Regions from separate parts of the Lysinibacillus irui genome, predicted to be linked through region 1. Evidence: riboswitches for the same ligand, from Rfam matches in the RefSeq annotation. Region 1 holds a riboswitch; the other holds the start of a gene.

What was found. A riboswitch is a leader RNA that binds a small molecule or an ion and turns the genes downstream of it on or off. The one in region 1 is predicted to bind lysine.
Positions count from the first base shown of each region.
Region 2: linked by a shared signal. The riboswitch ahead of OU989_RS01165 (amino acid permease) and the one ahead of OU989_RS10755 (transporter substrate-binding domain-containing protein) in region 1 are both predicted to bind lysine.

Region 1 covers NZ_CP113527.1:2,142,837-2,148,475, reverse strand. The annotation lists gene OU989_RS10775 (toxic anion resistance protein) at 1-817, shown strand, start outside; gene OU989_RS10770 (DUF6501 family protein) at 862-1,059, opposite strand; gene OU989_RS10765 (amino acid ABC transporter ATP-binding protein) at 1,323-2,054, opposite strand; gene OU989_RS10760 (amino acid ABC transporter permease) at 2,067-2,792, opposite strand; gene OU989_RS10755 (transporter substrate-binding domain-containing protein) at 2,963-3,820, opposite strand; lysine riboswitch at 3,940-4,126, opposite strand; gene tnpA (IS200/IS605 family transposase) at 4,558-5,034, opposite strand; gene odhB (2-oxoglutarate dehydrogenase complex dihydrolipoyllysine-residue succinyltransferase) at 5,203-5,639, opposite strand, start outside.
Region 2 covers NZ_CP113527.1:225,118-230,756, forward strand. The annotation lists gene OU989_RS01150 (nitric oxide synthase oxygenase) at 1-81, shown strand, start outside; gene OU989_RS01155 (TraB/GumN family protein) at 155-685, shown strand; gene OU989_RS01160 (CynX/NimT family MFS transporter) at 737-1,945, opposite strand; lysine riboswitch at 2,123-2,299, shown strand; gene OU989_RS01165 (amino acid permease) at 2,382-3,845, shown strand; gene OU989_RS01170 (response regulator transcription factor) at 4,009-4,701, shown strand; gene OU989_RS01175 (sensor histidine kinase) at 4,705-5,639, shown strand, end outside.

The sequences.
Region 1 (5,639 bases):
GAAGCAAAAGGACGTTACTAAAATTGGGCAAATGCTTGATTCCTTAATGCAGACACTAGATCGAGTAGACCCAACAGCTTTAGAGCCAAAGAAGCAAACGTTCTTCAAAAAAATGTTTGGTAAAACAGAGCCCTCGGTCAAGCAAACGTTAACAGAATTTGAGCGTATTAGTATTCAGGTAGAACGTATTGGTGTTCAACTAGAACGTGCACAGCTCCAGCTGATTAAAGATGTGGAAAACTTAGAAGCACTTTATAACCATAATCGAGGATTTTTTGAGGAACTGGCTACTGCCATTGCAGCAGGTCAAATGAAAAAACAACAAGCTATTGAAGTAGAGCTACCAGCACAAATAATGAGTATCCAAGCAAGCAAACAGCCGCTCGCTATTCAGCAGCTCAATGATTTTGCTGCGCAAATTGAACGATTGGACCAACGTATTTATGATTTACAAGTATCTCAGCAAGTAGCCCTGCAAACGGCTCCTCAGATACGGATGATTCAACAAGCTAATCAAACGTTAGCCGAAAAAATTGAGTTCTCAATTGTTACGCTAATTCCGCTATGGAAAAACCAACTGGCAATGATGCTATCGATGCATATGGATCAGCACTATGCCCGACTAGAGGAACGGTTATCAAAGACACATGATCGTTTTACAAGTCCATCTTTTGAACAGCAAGTTTCAAAATTTAAAGAAACACAGCATGAATTACAAACAGCAATTAAGGATGTCTTTGCTTTGCATACGGCAACCGAACAAGAGAAACAACAGCTGCAAGATGTAGCGGGTGCTCAAGGCTATCAGCGAGATTAAAAAATGGGTGGCTCAGCAAATGCTCTGAACCACCCTGTTTTTATTTATTCGAAATAATCCTTATAATAGCCGCCGACATTACCTGTGTTGTCGATAATAAAAATGAATTCTTCTGTTTCGTTTTTTACTTCATATTCTTTACCTACTGTTAAGACGTTGGACACTAAGTATTTCGATGCATTTGTATGTTTGCAGGTAACCGTTCGTAATGTTGGCGCATCTTTCCATTTTAAATGTAACATATTCTCTCTACCTCTCTTTACTAGCAAAAGCTAATGTCTATTGCTTATTTTATAATATTTTGGGTCTTTTGTGGAGAAAAAAGAAATACTATACCTATTCTATCCAAAAAAAAATGAAATTCGGGGTGTTCTCATGAGTTTTGGTGGTGTACCGCAATGGTTTTTTATCATTGCTGTAGCATTCGCAATCTGCTTTGTGCTCTATGCAGAATGGAATTCTAGAAAATAAGTGAGTCCAAAATAATGGACTCACTTTTTTGTGCTTATTTTAAAGTACGTTTTAAAAACTCTTTCGTACGTTCATGTTGTGGATTGACTAATACTTGTGATGGTGGGCCTTCTTCCACAATCACACCTTTATCCATAAAGACGACACGATCTGCCACTTCTTTTGCAAACTCCATTTCATGTGTCACAATTAACATTGTATTCCCTGCGTCTGCTAATTGTCGCATAACCTTCAGCACCTCTCCTACCATTTCTGGGTCCAGTGCTGATGTCGGTTCATCAAATAGCATTACTTCGGGATTCATAGACAGTGCTCGAGCAATTGCTACACGTTGCTTTTGTCCGCCTGAAAGCTGACGTGGCTTAGCGTTTACATATTGATCCATACCTACGATCTTCAAATATTTCAGCGCTGTTTCTTCCGCTTCTTTCTTCGAGCGCTTAAGTACTTTGATTTGGCCGACTGTGCAATTACTTAACACATTATGATTATTAAATAAATTGAACTGCTGGAATACCATTCCTAGATGGGTACGATATTCTTGGATATTGTGCTTTTCATCTAGGATGTCTTCTCCCTGATAAATTATTTGCCCGCCACTTGGTGTTTCTAATAAATTTATGCAACGAAGTAGTGTAGACTTACCAGAACCAGAGGAACCAATTAAACAAACAACCTCGCCTTTTTCCACTTGGAAATTCACATCTTTTAACACTTGGTTACGTCCAAATGATTTACTTAAATGTTCGATTTTAATGACTGCCATTTGTGCGTCCCCCTATACTGCTTCTTTTTGTTCTTTTTGATAGGCATCCGGTCCATCCAAACGTTTTTCAACATATAGAAGGATGCGAGATGCGGTAAATGTCATAATGAAATAAAGAACACATGCGACAAAGAACGATTCAAAATAACGGAAGTTGTTACCTGAAATTGATTTTGTTTGGAAGAATAACTCTGTTACGCCGATGACATTTAATACGGCTGTATCTTTAATATTCATAATTAGTTGGTTACCTGTTGCTGGTAAAACGTTACGTGCTACTTGCGGCAGGACTACGTGAAGCATGATTTGGAAGTGATTCATCCCAATCGCTGATGCTGCCTCGTATTGACCATTATCAATCGATACAATCCCACCACGCACAATCTCTGCCATGTATGCCCCTGTATTAAGAGAAACGACTAAAATACCTGCTGTGATAAAATGCATGTCAATTCCAAACGCGATATCTAATCCGTAGTAGACAACCATAGCCTGTACAATCATTGGTGTACCACGGAAAAATTCAACATAGCATGTTAGGATAAAATTAATAAGCTTCAGGCTATAAAATTTTATTCCTTTTTTACGAACTGGAATCGTATGCATAATTCCGATGAAAAATCCGATGAATGCACCAATAATTGTACTAATAATCGAAATCAGTAACGTATAATACGCACCTCGTAAAAACATTTGCCAGTTGTTTTCAATAATTGAAATTATCCATTCAAGACTCATGATGTTCCTCCTTACAATGTCATGTTGCTTGCTTATCTTTTTCGTGTCCTAGCTCTTTCTACCATTCTATGATTTGTCACGCTAGGACATTATCATTATGTAGAGAGGTTCTCATTTTGATAATGATGAAATGATCATGCACGGACCAGCAACTAGTCCGTGCCTTGTCATTATTGTGCTGCTGGTTGATTCTTAATCGCTTCTTCCATAATGGCTTGACGATCGTCCTCTGTAATACCTTTTAATATTTCGTTAATTTTTTCACGATTTGCATCTTCTTTGCGTAAACCTACAGCAATTGAAGTGTTAGAAAGATCTGTATCAAAGCCTTCTTCAAATGCAACATATGTGAACTTATCGTTCGCTGCTGCAGCGGAAATTCCTTCTGGACGTTCTGCTACATAACCATCAATTTTGCCAGCCTCTAAAGCGACACGCATTGCCGGGAAGCTTTCCATAGCAGTTTGTTTGTCTACACCTTTAATTTGATCAATAACTGTGTAGTTCGATGTATTTAATTGGGATGTAATTTTTGCACCAGAGAAATCTTGAATTGATTTTGCCCCTTCATATTTGCTACCCTTTTTAATCACCATTACGAAATCCGACGTGTAGTAGTTTTCAGTAAAGTCGATTGTTTTCTTACGTTCTTCTGTTGGTGACATACCCGCAATGATTGCATCAATTTTGTTTGATTGTAGCGCTGGTACTAAGCCGTCCCATTCCATTTTTACGATAACTAGCTCTTTGCCTAAGCCTTCAGCGATTTTTTTCGCCATTTGTACATCATAGCCGCCTGCATACTCTGCATTATCAGCAATTTTTACCGCGCCATTAGCATCGTCCTGCTGTGTCCAGTTGAATGGTGGGTAGCCAGCCTCCATTCCAATGCGGAATTCACCGCCGCCTTCTTCCTTGTCCGCGCCAGCATCACCTGAACCGCCGTCTTTTTTGTCGCTAGTGCCACATGCAGCTAGCACAATTGCTGTCATGATAGAGATCATTACTAACAACCATTTTCTTTTCATGAAAAACTCCCCTTTTCTGTAAAAAAATAAGACAACTGTACTAAAAAAGACCTAAGTTTATTGAACTTAGGTCTTACCTTTTATGACAGTTGCCCAAATCCTCACTATTATTTCCATATTTCCGAGATAGCACAACCTAGTAAACCTGGAAATCAATTTACTAGGACAGTCCTGCACTTATTCACTGCAGACCCAGCATAAAAGTACGAGCTCCTTTTATACTTCGGCGATATTTCCTTCTTCATTGCGTCTTCGCTTGCTTGTACTCAACAATGAACTAATAAATACCGCGCCTCTACCTCACTGGTAACATTCGTGAGGTTTGTTTATTTAATTGATATTTAGATACTACTATAAAACTAATATGTTCGTCAAGACGATTTTAACATTTTTCTGACTAATGACAATATTAGGTTATTATGCGTTCTCTATCCATTTTAAATCATTGAGCTTTCGTCAATATTTCTGAAAATTACAACATATTTTTATTATAGAGTATGTTTTCTATGTGAGAAAAGTTGTGTTTATTTCTTTTTTGCTCCTCTATACGATATAACATTAGTACTCTTTCAAAAATAGAATCGGTCGAAAGATTTCATTATGCACAATCAGAACCACCAGTCTAACTGGTGGTTTGCTCTACGCGTGAAACGCTGGGGTACTGGCCCATGTCTAAAGACACACTGAAAGGTCCGCCAACCGCACTCCGTTTTCACGCTACCACTAAAGTGGTTTTATTATTTTCGCTTTTTTGCTTGTATTTCTTCTCCTGTAAATGGATCAATGAATTCTTTCATAGTCATTTGATCCTCAAGAATATCCTCTTGCAATTGATTTTTTATATATTCCTGTATGATTTTTCTGTTTCGACCTACTGTATCTACATAATATCCGCGACACCAAAACTTCCTATTTCCATATTTGTATTTCAGGTTCGCATGCCGATCGAATATCATTAAACTAATCTTCCCTTTCAAATAACCTACAAACGATGAAACACTTATTTTTGGTGGAATACTCACCAACATATGAATATGATCAGGACAAGCTGTAGCTTCAATGATTTCTACTCCTTTTCTTTCACATAACTGGCGAAGAATTCTACCTATATCTGCTTTGATTTTTCCATAAATAATCTGCCTTCTATATTTTGGCGCAAAGACGATGTGATACTTACAATTCCATGTCGTGTGTGCTAAACTTTTATTATCCATTTGGAGCCCCTTTCGTACGAAGTCGGTTGACCAGACCTGATTTCATTGTACGGCTGGGGTTTTTTTCTTGTCCATAGCTAGAAGCCCTTTGGAACCCCTCGCATAGCAAGGGGTTTTCAAAAGATACAAAAAAACCCTGCTGAACATTGTTCGCAGGGTTTAATGGTATTATGAATTTAATAATAAATCTTCTGGGTTTTCAATTAATTCTTTAACTGTTTTTAAGAATCCTACTGAATCTTTTCCATCGATGATACGGTGATCGTAAGAAAGTGCTACATACATCATTGGACGGATTTGAACTTCCCCATTTACAGCAACTGGACGGTTAACAATAGAATGCATACCTAAAATACCAGCTTGAGTACCGTTCATAATTGGTGTTGACATTAATGAACCGAATACACCACCGTTTGTGATTGTGAATGATCCACCAGCCATATCATTTAAGCCTAATTTTTTATCACGAGCTTTTGTCGCTAAGTTAGCAATATCTTTTTCGATTTCAGCGAAGTTTTTGCTGTTTGCATCACGTACAACTGGTACTACTAAACCTTCTTCAGTTGATACAGCGATACCGATATCGAAGAAGTTATTTAAATGAA
Region 2 (5,639 bases), 1.9 Mb from region 1:
GCAACAACGCATATTTTCCATAAGCCCTATGTAAATGTCTATCATACACCAAATTATTTTTATCAAAAACCATGCTATTAACAATAGAAGACTCTTCAATTTCCTATCAGTAAATTTATCAATTAATTGTATTTTAAGAAGAGGGTGATCCACTATGTTGGAGCAGCAAATTCCAGATATCCCGTGGCAACAATTGACCACACCTTATGGAAGAGGTGCAGCCATTCCGCAGCTGATTGAAGAGGAAAATTACCGACAACTAGCTGAGTTAATTGAACATCAAGGTACACTTTGGCAGGTGACACCATGGGTTTTGTTAATCCTTTTAAAAAAGCTGGGTAGTCAAGATAAGGAGGATGTCTCCTTACAAGAAATTGAACTTTATTTAGCCGTTGCTCAGGCGATTACTGTGGATTATTTAGAGCCAACACAAACTGTTCAACCCATGCAGAAGCTGCTAGATAGAAACTACTTATGGACAGAAAATGAAGAGGATGACGATCAAGAGTGGGAAAGAGAAACGCCGACGGGCTATGAGCAGACAGCATTTTTAAGCTATTATTATTTCAGCTATCTACTCTTACAAGAGGCTATCCCTAGTTTAACGGCTATTACAGTGCACAATAACGAAGCAGCAGACCGTCTTGCGGAACTGCTAAGGTTATTAGAGCAGCTGAATAAATAGGTTGATAAAAAAGCAGATGAGAAACATATGCCATTTCCCATCTGCTCCAATTTAATGGACATATTCATCTTTAGAAGCTCTCATTGAGCAGAAGAAAAGTACCATTGCCACAACTACAAAAAGCCAGCCAGCAATATCCCAGCCACCGAATAAATCATGCAAGTAGCCAAAAAGAATAGGACCAATTGCGGCAAATAAATACCCTAAAGATTGTGCAAAGCCTGATAAATCTGCTGCTTCAAAGGCAGTACGGGTGCGAAGGGTGAAAAACATCATGGCTAATGCGAATGAAGAACCACCTGCTAATCCTAGAAGGACCATCCAAAGTACTCCAAGGCTTGTCCATTCCATTACAACACCAACAAAGCCTACTAAATAGAACGACGTAAACATCAGTACAAGAGGTCGCTGTGAAGTCATTTTACTAGCAATAATAGGCACAGCTAATGCCATTGGAACTTGAGAGAATTGCATAATAGAAAACATCCAGCCAGCCTTATCAGGAGCTAATCCTTGGGCAATATAGATTTCTGGAATCCAAGCTGCAGTCGTGTAGAATAATAAAGACTGTAAACCCATTGCGCCTGTGACGGCCCACGTAACAGGTGATTTCCATAGTGGTGGACCTGACTTTTTAGATGAGGTAGTTGGTTCAGGTTTATTTGATTTTAATTGAGGTATCCAAATTAAAATCGTAACGACAACAAGTACAAGAGCAATGGCCAAAGCCCCTTGCCAGCCTAATGATGAATTAGCTATTGGATAGCTAATACCTGCGCCAAGGCCAGCAGTTAAATTCATGGACATGGTGAAGAAGGCCATCAGTAAGCCTACATGGTATGGAAATTTCAATTTTAGTAATCCTGGAATGAGTACATTTCCAAAAGATATTGCTACGCCAATTAGCATAGTACCAAATATAAGTAATCCTGTTGTTCCAAGTGAGCGTAGAACTATCCCTAAGGCCAATAGAATAGTGGATAAAAATAAAGTAAGCTCAAGCCCTAGTTTACGTGCTACGATAGGTGCAAAAGGCGATATGATGGCAAAAGCAAGCAATGGAATAGTTGTTAGAAAGCCTGCTAATACATTAGAGATACCAAGATCATCACGGATAAAGGATATGATTGGACCAACAACAGTTAATGGCATTCGTAATGTAGAGGCAATAAAAATAACCCCAAAGACTAAAAGTAATGTTGTTCCTTTCCAGCTAATTTTTTTACTTGGATAACTAGCGGAATGATCATTTGTAGTCAAAATAACTCCCCCCTGTTATTAACCATTCTAATTGAACTACTATAACACTTTATCACACTATTAAAAATAGTAGAAGATTCATAAAATACAGAACATTTTCCGTGTTGTTGAAATGTCTATGGTCTTATGTTAGTATAATAATCATCATAAATTTAATAATTATATGCCTCATGTTTGTATTGAGGTAGAGGTCGCGATATTTATAAGTATGCTAATTGAAATGACAAGCATTGATGAGATTAGCTGAAAGGAAATATTGCCGAAGTGTGAGGGGACTTGAAAACCTCATGCTGGGGCTGTCTCCGAAAGGAACAGAACTGTCACGTTTGTACAACGTGTTGAGCTATCATTTAGGAAAAACTGAGGATTAACTTAGCCATCACATTGTTCATGTGATGGCATTTTTTTGCCTCATAAATAGGAAGGAAGCTATATCGTGAGTGAAATAAAAGTAAATCAGCTCGGTCATAACGAACCAAAGCTGAAAAAAGAATTAAAAAGCCGTCATATTACAATGATTTCTTTAGGCGGTACAATTGGTACGGGGCTATTTTTAGCTAGTGGTGGTGCCATTGCACAAGCAGGGCCAGGAGGCGCATTGCTTGCCTATGCCTTAATTGGTGTTATGGTGTACTTCCTAATGACGAGCTTAGGAGAGATGGCTGCTTATATGCCATCATCAGGTTCATTTAGTACGTATGCAACAAAATTCGTAGATCCAGCACTAGGCTTCGCTTTAGGTTGGAACTATTGGTATAACTGGGCAATTACGATTGCAGCAGAAATTGCAGCAGTGTCTTTAATAATGAAATATTGGTTCCCAGATAGCTCATCAGCACTTTGGACAGTATTATTTATTGCTGTTGTGCTAACGTTTAATTTACTTTCTGTAAAGAGCTATGGTGAAAGTGAATATTGGTTTGCTATGATTAAAGTAGCAACGGTCATTGTTTTTATTATTATTAGTTTATTAATGATTTTTGGTATTTTAGGTGGTCAGGCACCTGTAGGCTTCACAAATTTCTTTATTAGTGATGGGCCATTCCATGGGGGCTTCCTTGCTACCTTTGGTATTTTCCTGGCTGCAGGGTTTTCATTCCAAGGAACAGAGCTTCTAGGTATAACAGCTGGTGAAACTGATGATCCAGGTAAAAATATTCCGAAAGCTGTAAAATCCGTATTCTGGCGTATTCTTTTATTCTATATTTTAGCAATTGGTGCAATAGGAATGCTGATTCCTTTCACAGATGAGCGCCTATTATCAGAAGATATTGCAGTATCACCATTTACATTAGTGTTTGATCGCTTAGGTATCGCCTTTGCTGCGTCGTTAATGAACGCTATTATTTTAACGGCTATGCTATCAGCAGGTAACTCAGGGCTTTATGCATCATCTCGTATGTTATGGCAATTAGCGGTGGATGGTCATGCGCCTAAAATCTTTACAAAGCTTAGTCGCCGTGGTATTCCAATTTACGCGCTACTAGCAACATTAGCTGTAGGCTGTTTAGCATTTTTAGCGTCATTTTTCGGTGACGGTGTGGTGTATATCTGGCTATTAAATGCCTCTGGAATGTCTGGCTTTATTGCATGGCTTGGCATTGCATTTAGTCATTATCGTTTCCGTCGTGCATTCGACGCACAGGGCTTAGATCCAAAGCTATTACCTTATAAAGCAAAATTGTATCCATTCGGACCACTATTCGCCTTTACAGTTTGTATGATTGTGGTCATTGGACAAAATTACACAGCCTTTACAGGAGACAAAATCGATTGGTACGGTATTCTAGTTTCTTATATTGGAATTCCATTTTTCTTACTATTATGGTTAGGCTATAAAATTAAACATAAAACAAAAATGCTTCCACTTAATGAGTGTGATTTAAAAGTGGAGGATTAAATAGAAAAGCTGTTCTGTATACCGTTGTATGACGGTTGATAGGACGGCTTTTTTATATTTGGGCGTTAAATTTATTTCTTAATCTATATCATATATATGGTAATATACTATAGATGTGGAAAGTCATACTAATGGCTTTTTAGTTAGGAAGAGGTGCATGAAAATGCAAAAACATATTTTACTAGTTGAAGATGATGAGGCTATTCGTGAAATGGTAGAAAACTTTTTACTATTGGAAGGCTTCGGTGTTACAACTGCAAAGAATGGAGAAGAGGCATTACAGTATTGTTTAAACCATTCATTTGATTTAGTTATCTTAGATATTATGATTCCTAAACTTAATGGATTAGAAGTACTAAAAATAATTCGAGAACAAGCAGCGCTTCCTATCATCATTATGTCAGCAAAGGATAGTGATGTAGATAAAGCTTTAGGGTTAGGCTTAGGTGCAGATGATTATATTGCTAAACCATTTTCTATGCTAGAGTTTTCTGCTCGCGTAAAAGCCGTTATTAGACGAGCAACCAAATATTCTAGTCAAGTGGATAACAAACAAGATGTAGTAGTGATCGATAATTTAACGATAAATATGATTAACTTTTCTGTAGATAAAGATGGGCAAGAAGTGAAACTAACATCTAAGGAATTTGCCATTTTAAAATTGCTTGTAACAAATCGCCAGCGAGTTTTTACTAAGGAGCAAATTTATCAGACAATATGGAAAGATACTTACTACGGTGATGAAAATATTATTAATGTACATATAAGAAGACTTCGCGAAAAAATTGAAGATGATCCGTCTAATCCTCATTATATAAAAACGCTGTGGGGAATTGGCTATAAGTTTGAGGGATAAAATATGACGTTATGTCTATTACTAATTATTTTGTTGCTGGCGGGTATTATTCTTTATCAAAGAAAAGTAAAAAAAGAACAAGATGATACAATCCAATACATGCATGAAAAAATACAAGCAATTGTTAATAAACCAACTAATGAAAAGGTTTTAGTTGCTACGACAAATCCAGAAATTCAGCAATTACTGATTACAATAAATGCCTTATTGGATGACAAGCAAAAGGTTCTTGCTACACATCGAAAAATGGAAGATTCAATGAAAAAGATGTTGGCAAATATTTCACATGATCTTAAAACACCTTTAACAGTTGTATTAGGCTATATTGAAATACTTCAGCTTCAAAGTTCAATTAGTGAGGAAGAGCGACAGCGATTACTCACTGGTGTTCATGCTAAAACGTTAGAAGTATTAAAAATCATTCATACATTTTTTGATCTGGCAAAATTAGAGGCAGGAGATGCAAATTATCCAATCACGAAAATCAATATTTGTGAAATATGCCGAAAAAATATTTTATCCTTTTACGATATGGTCACATCGGTGGGATTAAATATCAATATTTCAATCCCCGAACTTCCTATGTATGCCCTTGGTAATGAAGAAGCGTTAGATAGAGTTTTAAACAATCTATTATCAAATGCTATAGCTTATGGAGCGGATGGCAATGTGATTGGCTTAACCGTAAGAAATGATGAGACAAACATTTATATTGATGTGTGGGATCAAGGCAAGGGCATTGATGAATATCATATCGATACTGTTTTTGAAAGAATGTATACACTAGAAGACTCTCGAAATAAATCCTTCCAGGGAAGCGGCCTAGGTCTAACCATTACAAAGCGTCTTGTGGAAATAATGGATGGTTCCATCCAGCTATCAAGTATTCCTTATAAAAAGACCATTTTTACAATTGCTTTAAAACGAATGATGTATTG